Regions from separate parts of the Kitasatospora sp. NPDC002551 genome, predicted to be linked through region 2. Evidence: riboswitches for the same ligand, from Rfam matches in the RefSeq annotation. Region 2 holds a riboswitch; each other region holds the start of a gene.
The links. Region 2 has a riboswitch for cobalamin ahead of ABT093_RS25395 (ABC transporter substrate-binding protein). Riboswitches for the same ligand answer to the same signal wherever they lie in the genome.

Region 1 (3,268 bases), on a different contig from region 2:
GGCGTAGCGGTCCGGATCGGTGTTCCAGAGGGCGGCGTGGTCACCCCCCGGGAAGGCCTGGAGGTTGACCACGTCCGGGCGGCGGCGGGCCAGGCGCTCGGCGGCGGAGAACGGCGCCACCGGGTCGTCGGGGCCGTGCAGCACCAGGGTGGGCACCCGCAGGTCCGTACCCTCGGCGAGGCGGGCGAAGTCGGCCAGATCCACGCCGGTGCGGCCCTGGGCGGCGAGCGCGCCGAGTTCGGCGGCCGCGCCCCGGAAACCGGAGCGGGCGGCGTCCCGGCGGGCGGTGGCCGGCCAGTCCAGGACCGGCGAGTCCAGGACCAGGCTGCTGATCGAGGGGGCGAGGTCCGAGCGGGCGGCGGTCTGCAGGGCCATCGTGGCGCCGAGCGACCAGCCGTAGAGGACGACCCGGCCCGCGCCGCCGTCCAGAGCGGTGCGCACCGCCGCCTCGACGTCGCGCCACTCCGTCTCGCCGAAGTGGCCGAGGCCGTCCGGGGAGGCCGGGGCGCCGGCGTCGCCGCGGTAGGTGACGGCGAGGACGGGCAGGCCCAGGCGCTGCAGCTCGGACAGGACGGGCAGGCTCTGCTCCCGATCGGCGCCGGGGCCGTGCACCAGGACCACCCAGGTGCCGCGCTTGCCGTCCAGCCGCCAGGCGGGCATGGTGCCGAGCTCGCCCTCGACGGCGGTCTCGGCGAACGGCAGGCCGAGCGCCCGGGCCGGGTCGCCGAGGTGGACGCGGGGGGTGAAGCGGACCTCGGTGCCGGCCGTGAGGGTGCCGCGGTCGGCGCGCACCAGGCGGCGGGTGACGTCCGCGTCGTCGCGGCGCAGCACCTCCTCGACGACGGCGTGGCCGTCCTCGCCCCACTCGACGGCCCAGCGGCCGGGGCGCTCGCTCACGGCGGTGCGGGTGAAGGTGACCTCTCCGGCGCCGAGGCCGCGGACCAGCACCGGGCCGGTCCGCTCGCGGGCACCGGCGGCCGGGCGGACCATCCGCTCGGAGGCCCGGCGGCCGATCACCAGAACGGCGGCCCCGGTGCCGACGGCTGCGGCCGCCACGGTGGCCGCGATTCCCCAACGCATACTCGCTCCCCGCTGCTCGGTGTCTGGACCCACTCCTCAGCCCAGTCCACTCGCGCGGGCGGAGGGAAGCCAGTAGGACACGGCCGTACGGGTTGTTCCGGGATGAAAATCACACGGGGAGTCAGTAGACCGGTCTGCATATTCAGGGGCGGCGCACGGTGTGACCAACACCGTCCACGACCTCGGTTGACTCCCGGTTCGGGCCCGTGATGGGATCCTTCAGCCAATACGGAGGCATGCAGAGGAAGCCGGTGCGAGTCCGGCGCGGTCCCGCCACTGTCACCGGGGAGCACGACCGGAACACGCCACGGCGGGCCGTCAGAAGCCGCTGGAAGGCCCGGAGTGTGCGTCCGACCCGGAAGCCAGGAGACTCTCGCCCCCCGTTCGTCGATCCAGGGCGCGGACCCTGAGTGAGGACACGCACGCGATGCTGCGCCCTGCCGTGCACCCGCTGAGCGGGGCCGCCGCCTTCGGCGCGGGCGCCGTCGCCGGGTACCTGGCCGACGCCCGGTTCGGCGACCCCCGCCGCGGCCACCCGGTGGCCGGCTTCGGCTCCGCCGCCGGCCGGCTGGAGCACCTGCTCTGGCGCGACCACCGCGCCGTCGGCACCGCCTTCACCGCCCTGACCGTGGGCACCGTCGCGGCCGGGGCGATCGCCGCCGACCGGCTGCTGGCCCGCCGTCCGCTCGGCCGGGCCGCGCTCGCCGCCGCCGCGACCTGGACGGTGCTCGGCGGCACCTCACTGACCCGCGAGGCCCGCGCCATCGGCCGCTCGCTCGCCGCCGGAGACCTGACGGCCGCCCGCGCGCGGCTGCCGCACCTGTGCGGGCGCGACCCCAGCGCGCTGGACGAGCGGCAGCTGGCCCGCGCGGTCGTCGAGTCGGTGGCCGAGAACACCGCCGACGCCGTGGTCAACGCCCTGGTCTGGGGCGGTCTCGCGGGCACGCCCGGCCTGCTGGCGTTCCGCGCGGTGAACACCCTGGACGCGATGGTCGGTCACCGCTCGCCGCGCTACGCCCGGTTCGGCTGGGCCTCGGCGCGGCTGGACGACGTGGCGGGCTGGCCGGGCGCGCGGCTGACCGCGCTGCTGACGGTGGCCGCCGCGCCCGCGCCGCGCACCGCCTGGCGGGTCTGGCGGCGCGACGGCTCGGCACACCCCAGCCCGAACGCCGGCCAGGCCGAGTCGGCCTTCGCCGGCGCGGTGGGCGTGCGCCTCGGCGGCACGCTGCGGTACGGGGAGCGCGTGGAGCACCGCCCCGTGCTGGGAGGGGAACTGCGCCCCGTCGGGGTGGAGGACATCGAACGGGCCTGCGTGCTCTCCCGGCGGGTGAGCGCGCTGGCCCTGGGTACGACGGTCGCCGGGCACCTGCTGCTGCGGGCGGCGCTGGGCGGGAAGCGGAGGGTTGGGTCATGAGCAAGGCGCTGCTGGTCGCCGGGACGACCTCGGACGCCGGCAAGAGCGTGGTCACCGCGGGCATCTGCCGCTGGCTGGCCCGGCAGGGTGTCTCCGTCGCGCCGTTCAAGGCGCAGAACATGTCGCTGAACTCCTTCGTCACCGCGGACGGCGCCGAGATCGGCCGTGCCCAGGCGATGCAGGCCCAGGCGGCCCGGGTCGAGCCGGAGGCGGCGATGAACCCGGTGCTGCTCAAGCCCGGCGGGGACGGGCGCAGCCAGGTGGTGCTGCTGGGCCGGCCGGTCGCCGAGGTCGGCGCGCTGGACTACCGGGAGCGCAAGCCGGTGCTGCTGGAGCGCGCCCTGGAGTGCCTGGCGGACCTCAGGCGCCGCTTCGACGTGGTGGTCTGCGAGGGCGCGGGCTCCCCCGCCGAGATCAACCTGCGCGACCGCGACATCGCCAACATGGGCCTGGCGACCGCCGCCGGGCTTCCGGTCGTGGTGGTCGGCGACATCGACCGCGGCGGGGTCTTCGCGGCGATGTACGGGACGCTGGCGCTGCTGTCGGCCGAGGACCAGCGGCACGTGGTGGGCTGGTTCGTCAACAAGTTCCGCGGCGATGCCCGGCTGCTCGCCCCCGGGCTGGAGATGCTGCGCGAGCTGACCGGCCGTCCGGTGCTGGGCACCCTGCCGATGCTGCCGGACCTGTGGCTGGACGCCGAGGACTCGCTCGACCTGTCCACCGTCGTCGACCGGACCGCCGCGCGCGGACCGCTCGGCGCGGACGTGCTGCGGG
Region 2 (3,268 bases):
TCCACCGCCCACGGCGCCCGTACCGTCGAGGCCTACGGGCTGGGCGAACTGCGGAACAGCACTCTCGACGAGGCCATCGACACCACCTACCGCGCCGGCATGCGCACCCTCTCCCTGCGGACGGTGCTGTTCCCGGTCACCGAGTTCGCGCACACGCTGCCCATGGCGCTCATCCTGCTCGTGGGCGGGTTCGGCTACCTCAACGGCACGATCTCCCTGGGAGTCGTGGTGGCGGGCAGCCTGTACATGTGGCAGCTGGTCGACCCGCTCAACCAGATGCTCGTCTGGGTCGAACAACTGCAGCGCAGCGGCGCCTCGTTCGCCCGCATCAAGGGTGTCGGGCTGGTGTCGCACACAGCTGACGCTCCCGTGTCGGCCCCTGTGGACGACCTCATCGAGCTCAAGGGCGTGGGGTATTCCTACGTCCCCGGGCACGAGATCCTCAAGGACGTGGACCTGCTGGTCCGTCCCGGTGAACGGCTGGCGGTGGTCGGCCGGTCGGGAGCCGGCAAGTCCACCCTCGGCAAGCTGCTGTCCGGTGCGGACGTCCCTGACGCCGGCCACGTCCTGGTCGGCGGCGTGCCCGTCGCCGACCAGGCCGCGGCGGGCGAACTGGGCAACCGCATCGTCCTCATCACGCAACAGCACCACGTGTTCATGGGCACCCTCCGCGACAACATGACCATGGCCGCCCCCGAAGCCGACGACGAGGCCGTCCTCGCGGCCCTGCGGTCCGTGGAAGCGGACTGGGTGGCCGAACTGCCGGAGGGCCTGGACACCCCGCTGGGCTCGGGCGGAGTCGAACTGGAGGCCGCCCAGGCGCAGCAGCTCACCCTGGCCAGGGTGCATCTGGCGGACCCGCACACCCTGATCCTGGACGAGGCCACGTCACTGCTCGACCCGACGACGGCCCGGCAGGCGGAGCGGGCAGTGGCCGCCGTCCGGTCGGGCCGCACCGTCATCGCCATCGCCCACCGGCTGCAGACCGCACACGACGCCGATCGCATCGCCGTCATGGAGTCCGGCCGCATCGTCGAACTGGGCACCCACGACGACCTGGTCGGCGCGGGCGGACCGTACTCGGATCTGTGGCGGTCGTGGAACGGCGAAAGGTGAGTCTTCGGCACGGCGTACGTCCCCGGGAGTTCGCGCATCAGTCGCGTGCCCGGGCTATCCGAGCCCGAACTGTCCAAACGGCCGTCCCAGGTGCCGGGCGGCACCGACCCGACCGTGCCTGATACCTTGCAATCGCCGTGGTGTTCGGGAAACCGGTCTGAGTCCGGTGCGGCCCTCGCCACTGTTGCCGCGGAGTACCGCGGCCCTCGCTGACCGGCTTCCCCAGCGGTCAGGGCCACTGGGCGGGCTGGATGAGCCGCCCGGGAAGGTCGGCCTCGGTGTGTCGATGCGGAAGCCAGGAGACCGGCCACGGCGCGACATGTTCCACGAGGGTTTTGGAGAACACGTGCCCAGCGGTCTTCCGCGTCCGTTCCGATCCATGCGTTCCGCACGCCCCGCAGGTCCGGTCCGTGCCGGCCGGGCGGTCGCGGCCGTCCTGTTCGCCGGCGTACTCGGCGCCTGCGCGGGCGCCCCCGCGCCCGTCGCGTCCAGCGCGACGACCGGAAGTGCCGAGCCCGTCCGTGTGGACAACTGCGGGACCACCGTGACCGTCGGCGCGCCGCCCGACCGGCTGGTGACGCTCAACCAGGGTGCCACCGAGGTCGCCCTGGCCCTCGGCCTGCAGTCCCGCATGGCCGGTACCGCCTATCTCGACGATTCCGTCCCGGAGAAGTGGAAGGCAGCCTACGACTCCGTTCCGGTGCTCTCCAAGGAGTACCCGACGAAGGAGAAGCTCCTCGCGGCCCGTCCCGGCTTCCTGTACGCCTCCTACTCCAGCGCGTTCACCGACAAGGTCGCGGGAAGCCGGGAGGAACTGCGCGGCCAGGGGATCCCGTCGTACCTGTCCCCGTTCGGCTGCTCGGACAGGAGCCAGGTGCCGCCGACGACCTGGCAGGCGATGTGGGGCGAACTGAACGACGTCGCCGAGGTCTTCGGTGTCACGGAGCGGGCCACCGCGATCCAGCGGCAGCAGGAGCAGCAGCTGGCCCGGTTCACGGCGACAGCCGCCGGCAAAGGCCTGAAGGTCCTGTGGTTCGACTCGGACACCAAGGCGCCGTACATCGGCGCCGGCCACGGCGGGCCCCAGCTGGTGCTCGACGCCGTCGGCGCCCGCAACGTCTTCGCGGACCTGCCCGGTTCCTGGCAGAACGTGAGCTGGGAGAAGGTCGTCGCCGCGGACCCGGACGCCGTCGTGCTCGCGGACGCCGACTGGGACACGGCCCAGTCCAAGATCGACTACCTGGAGAACGACCCGGTGCTGAGCAGGCTCACCGCCGTGCAGCGCAAGGCTTTCGTGGTGGTGCCGTTCTCGGAGTCGACTCCCGGCGTGCGGCTCGCCGACGGCGCCGCCCGGGTGTCCGAGGGGCTGGGCAAGCTGCGCCCGGGTTCATGACCACCGCAACCCGCCCCGCCGTGCGGCCCGCTGGTCCGGGCCGCGCGGCGGCGGCCCTGGCCGTCGGTGCGGCCCTGCTGCTGACCACGGTGCTCCTCGGTCTGGCCGTGGGCTCGCACCACGAGCCGGTCCGGACGGTGATCGATGTCGTGGCGCGGCGTCTCGGGCTGGGCGACCCGCACGTGACGCTGCTCGACGACCAGATCGTCTGGCAGCTCCGGCTGCCGCGGGTCCTGGGAGCGGCCGCCACCGGCGCCGGCCTCGCGGTCTGCGGTGCGGTGCTGCAGACGCTGACCGGGAACGACCTGGCCGATCCCTTCCTGCTCGGGATCTCGGACGGAGCCGCGGCCGGCGCGGTCACCGTGATCGTGCTCGGCGTCGGCGTGTCCGGCGCCCTGGGCACCGGCGCGGTGGCGACGGCGGCCTTCGCCGGTGCCCTGATCGCCGCCGTCGTCGTCCTGGCCCTGGCCGGCGCGCGCACCCGGTCGCTGCCGACCACCCGGACCGTGCTCGCGGGCATCGCCGTGGGACAGATGTGCGGGGCCTACACCTCGTTCGTCGTGCTGGTCCTCGGGGACCGCGACGCGGCGCGCGGTGTCATGGAGTGGACGCTGGGCTCGGTCGCCGGCGTGCGGTGGCCCACCGCCGTCTTCCTGACGGCGGTCGCGCTGGCCGGTGTCACGGTCCTGGCCTCATCGGCCCGCGACCTGGACGCCTTCGCCTTCGGCGAGACCGCCGCCCGCTCCCTCGGCGTCCACG
Region 3 (3,268 bases), on a different contig from region 2:
ATCACGCAGTCGGCGGCGATCAGGGTGGCCTGCCAGCCCTGGTCCGGCGGGACGAGCCGCAGGCCGCGGCGTTCGGCGGCGGCGAGCAGGGCGCGCGGGTCGTGCCGGGCCCAGACGTTGGGGTGCAGGACGACGGCGACGGCGTACTCGTCGGCGGGCAGCTGTTCGACCAGTCGCAGCGGCAGGCCCGGATGGCGGCCCAGCAGCGAGTGCTCGCTCCAGGTGGAGTTGACCACGACGAGCCGGCGGCCGTCGACCGCGCCGAGGGCGGCCCGGTAGCCGTCGCGGGCGGCGAGTGAGGCGAGCATCCGGTCGAAGCACGGGTCGCCGACCTCGCGGGCGCGGGGCAGGGCCTCGGGGCAGGCGGCCCGCAGGCGCTCGAACTGTTCCCGGTGGGAGAGGCCGATGACGGCGGGGAAGACCCGGCCGCGGTGGGTGAGCTCGCGCCGGGAGAGCCCGGCGGAGGTCACCGTGTCGCCGGTGGACTCGGGGACCAGGCGGTTGTAGCCGGCGCCGTGCGGCAGGACGACGAGGGGTGCGCGCAGCCGGTGCATCGAGGCGTGGACGGCGCAGGCGACGGCGAGGTCGAAGGGCCGGCGGACGGCGTCCCGCCAGGGCAGGACGGTCAGGCCGGGCTGGGCGCGGAGGTAGTCGTCGAGGCCGGCGGCGAACGCGGAGCCGGGGTTGACGGTGACGGAGAAGCCGATGCCGTCCAGTTCGCGCAGCAGGGTGAGGACGTCCAGGACGCGGGTCGCCGAGGTGAGGGTGCGGGCCACCGCCAGGACACGGGCCCGGGCGGGCCGGGTGTTCCAGCGGTCGTCGTCGGGCCGGGCCCGGAGCCGGCGGCGGTTCAGCACGTCATGATCGTACGCAACGGGGCCCGGCCGGGCGCGGCGTCCGGACGGACGCCGGACGGGGGGTCAGCCCGCCGCCGCGGCGGGGGCGTCACCGGCGCACTGGTCGAGCAGGGGGCGCAGGGTGGCGTCCACGAGCCGGTAGCGCACGACACGCCCCTCCTTCTCCCCGGCGACCACACCGGCCGTCCGCAGCAGCCGCAGGGCCTGGGAGACGGCGGGGTCGCGCATGCCGGTGGCGACCGCGAGGTCGGTCACGGCGAGCGGGCCGGTGCGGTGCAGGGCGAGCAGGAGGGCGAGCCTGCCGGGGTCGGCGAGCAGGGCGAAGCGGTCGGCCCAGGAGCGGACGTGGGCCGTGTCGCCGATCGCGGCGATGGCCTCGCAGACCCGGTGGCCGTCGATGGTGCGGTGGCCCGCGCGGTCGGCCGGTACGAGATGCATACGGCCCATTCTGGCAGGCGGCGGGCTGTGATCCTGGACACCTGCGCAGGTGCGCAGCCTTGCAAGCGTTGTCCCTGGCCCCTACCGTGTTCCCCGCCGTGGTGCTCGGGAAGACCGGTGACGGACCCTCAGGGGTCCCAGTCCGGAGCGGCCCTCGCCACTGTGATCGGGGGAGAGTGTCCGTACCCACGACGCCACTGGGCGCCTCGCGCGGCTGGGAAGGCGGGTACGGGAGCCCCGTCAGCCAGGAGACCGGCCGCGGCATCTCACGAAGTCTTTCCACGAGGTGCTGGAGCGTGATCCGCAGATGACCCTGCCCGAAACCGCCGCGGCCGCGGCGCCGCCCGCCGCCCTGCCCGCCTTCCGCTGGCGCCGCGAGGACACCCTGCGCACAGCCGGACTGATGGGCGTGATCCTCGCCATGCACGTGGTGGCGTTCGGCACGCTGATCTTCCTGGTCGCACCGGAGAAGTACGAGGTGGGCACCCAGGTCTTCGGGGTGGGCCTGGGCATCACCGCCTACACCCTCGGCATGCGGCACGCCTTCGACGCCGACCACATCGCGGTGATCGACAACACCACCCGCAAGCTGATGGCGGACGGCAAGCGCCCGGTCTCGGTGGGCTTCTGGTTCGCGCTCGGGCACTCCTCGATGGTGGTGCTGATGGCCGCCCTGGTGGCGGGTGGCGCGCAGCTGGCCAACACGCTGATGGACGACGACTCGACCACCCACCAGTGGCTGGGCATGGTCGGCACCTCGGCCTCCGGCGTCTTCCTCTACCTGATCGGCGCGCTGAACCTGGCCGCGCTGTTCGGCATCCTCAGGGTGTTCCGCTCGATGCGGGCCGGGCGGTTCGACGAGGCCGAGCTGGAGGAGCACCTGAACGCCCGCGGCCTGCTGGCCCGGGTGCTGAACCGGGCGACCCGCTCGATCACCCGGCCCGGGCAGATGTTCCCGGTCGGCATGGTGCTGGGCCTGGGCTTCGACACCGCGACCGAGGTCACCCTGATGGTGATGGCCGGCTCGGGCGCGGCCTCCGGCCTCCCCTGGTACGCGATCGTCTGCCTGCCGCTGCTCTTCGCGGCCGGGATGAGCCTGTTCGACACGCTGGACGGCACCTTCATGAACTTCGCCTACCAGTGGGCGTTCTCCAACCCGGTGCGGAAGGTGTACTACAACCTGACCATCACCGGCCTGTCCATCGCGGTCGCCTTCATCATCGGCACCATCGAACTGGTCGGCGTCCTCCACGAGAAGCTGGACCTCACCGACCCGGTGACCGGCTGGATCGCGGACATCTCCCTGGACAACGTCGGCTACGCGATCGTCGGCCTGTTCGTGGTGGTCTGGGCCGCCGCCATCGCCTACTGGCGCCTGGCCGGCGTCGAGAAGAAGTGGGCCCCGAAGCCCGCCGGGGGCGCGGAGTACGCGCCCGCGAGCAAGCTGTAGCGGGGCCCGGCTCGGCGCCGGGGCGGGGCCCGGGTGGGGGCGTTCGGCGGGCGGATCGGGGGGCGGGTTCGTAGGCTCGACGCATGGCTGATGGGTACGCGGGCCGGCGGGAGCGGTTGCGGGAGCACTGTGGTGCGTCCGGGGCCGACGCGGCGCTGATCACCCGGGCGGCGAACGTGCGGTACCTCACCGGGTGCCCGCCGTGCGGGGCGAGCCTGCTGCTGACCCGGGACCGGGCGCTGCTCGCGCTGCCGGACGACCTGCCGCCGGACGACACCGGCGAGCACCTGATCGCCCCCGAGGTCACCCAGCTGCCGGTGGCGGCCGGGGCGGACACCGCGCTGGCCGCGGCCGCCGCCGCGGCCCGGCTGCGGGTGGCCGGGCTCGCGGTGGAGGAGCACGACCTGACGGTCACCCGGCACCGGGCGGTGGCCGGGCTGGCCGAGGGGGTGCGGCTGAGCGACGTGGGCCAGGCGGTGGAGCGGCTGCGGGTGGTCAAGGACGAGCACGAGATCGCCGACCT

Region 1: linked by a shared signal. The riboswitch ahead of ABT093_RS40070 (cobalamin biosynthesis protein) and the one ahead of ABT093_RS25395 (ABC transporter substrate-binding protein) in region 2 are both predicted to bind cobalamin.
Region 3: linked by a shared signal. The riboswitch ahead of nicT (Nickel transporter NicT) and the one ahead of ABT093_RS25395 (ABC transporter substrate-binding protein) in region 2 are both predicted to bind cobalamin.

What each region holds. Positions count from the first base shown of each region.
Region 1 covers NZ_JBEOWI010000119.1:1,991-5,258, reverse strand. The annotation lists gene ABT093_RS40075 (alpha/beta hydrolase) at 1-1,080, opposite strand, end outside; cobalamin riboswitch at 1,275-1,473, shown strand; gene ABT093_RS40070 (cobalamin biosynthesis protein) at 1,508-2,494, shown strand; gene ABT093_RS40065 (cobyric acid synthase) at 2,491-3,268, shown strand, end outside.
Region 2 covers NZ_JBEOWI010000033.1:25,917-29,184, forward strand. The annotation lists gene ABT093_RS25390 (ABC transporter ATP-binding protein) at 1-1,116, shown strand, start outside; cobalamin riboswitch at 1,238-1,442, shown strand; gene ABT093_RS25395 (ABC transporter substrate-binding protein) at 1,496-2,509, shown strand; gene ABT093_RS25400 (FecCD family ABC transporter permease) at 2,506-3,268, shown strand, end outside.
Region 3 covers NZ_JBEOWI010000073.1:25,649-28,916, reverse strand. The annotation lists gene ABT093_RS36305 (hypothetical protein) at 1-857, opposite strand, end outside; gene ABT093_RS36300 (ArsR/SmtB family transcription factor) at 921-1,295, opposite strand; cobalamin riboswitch at 1,378-1,570, shown strand; gene nicT (Nickel transporter NicT) at 1,603-2,745, shown strand; gene ABT093_RS36290 (M24 family metallopeptidase) at 2,829-3,268, shown strand, end outside.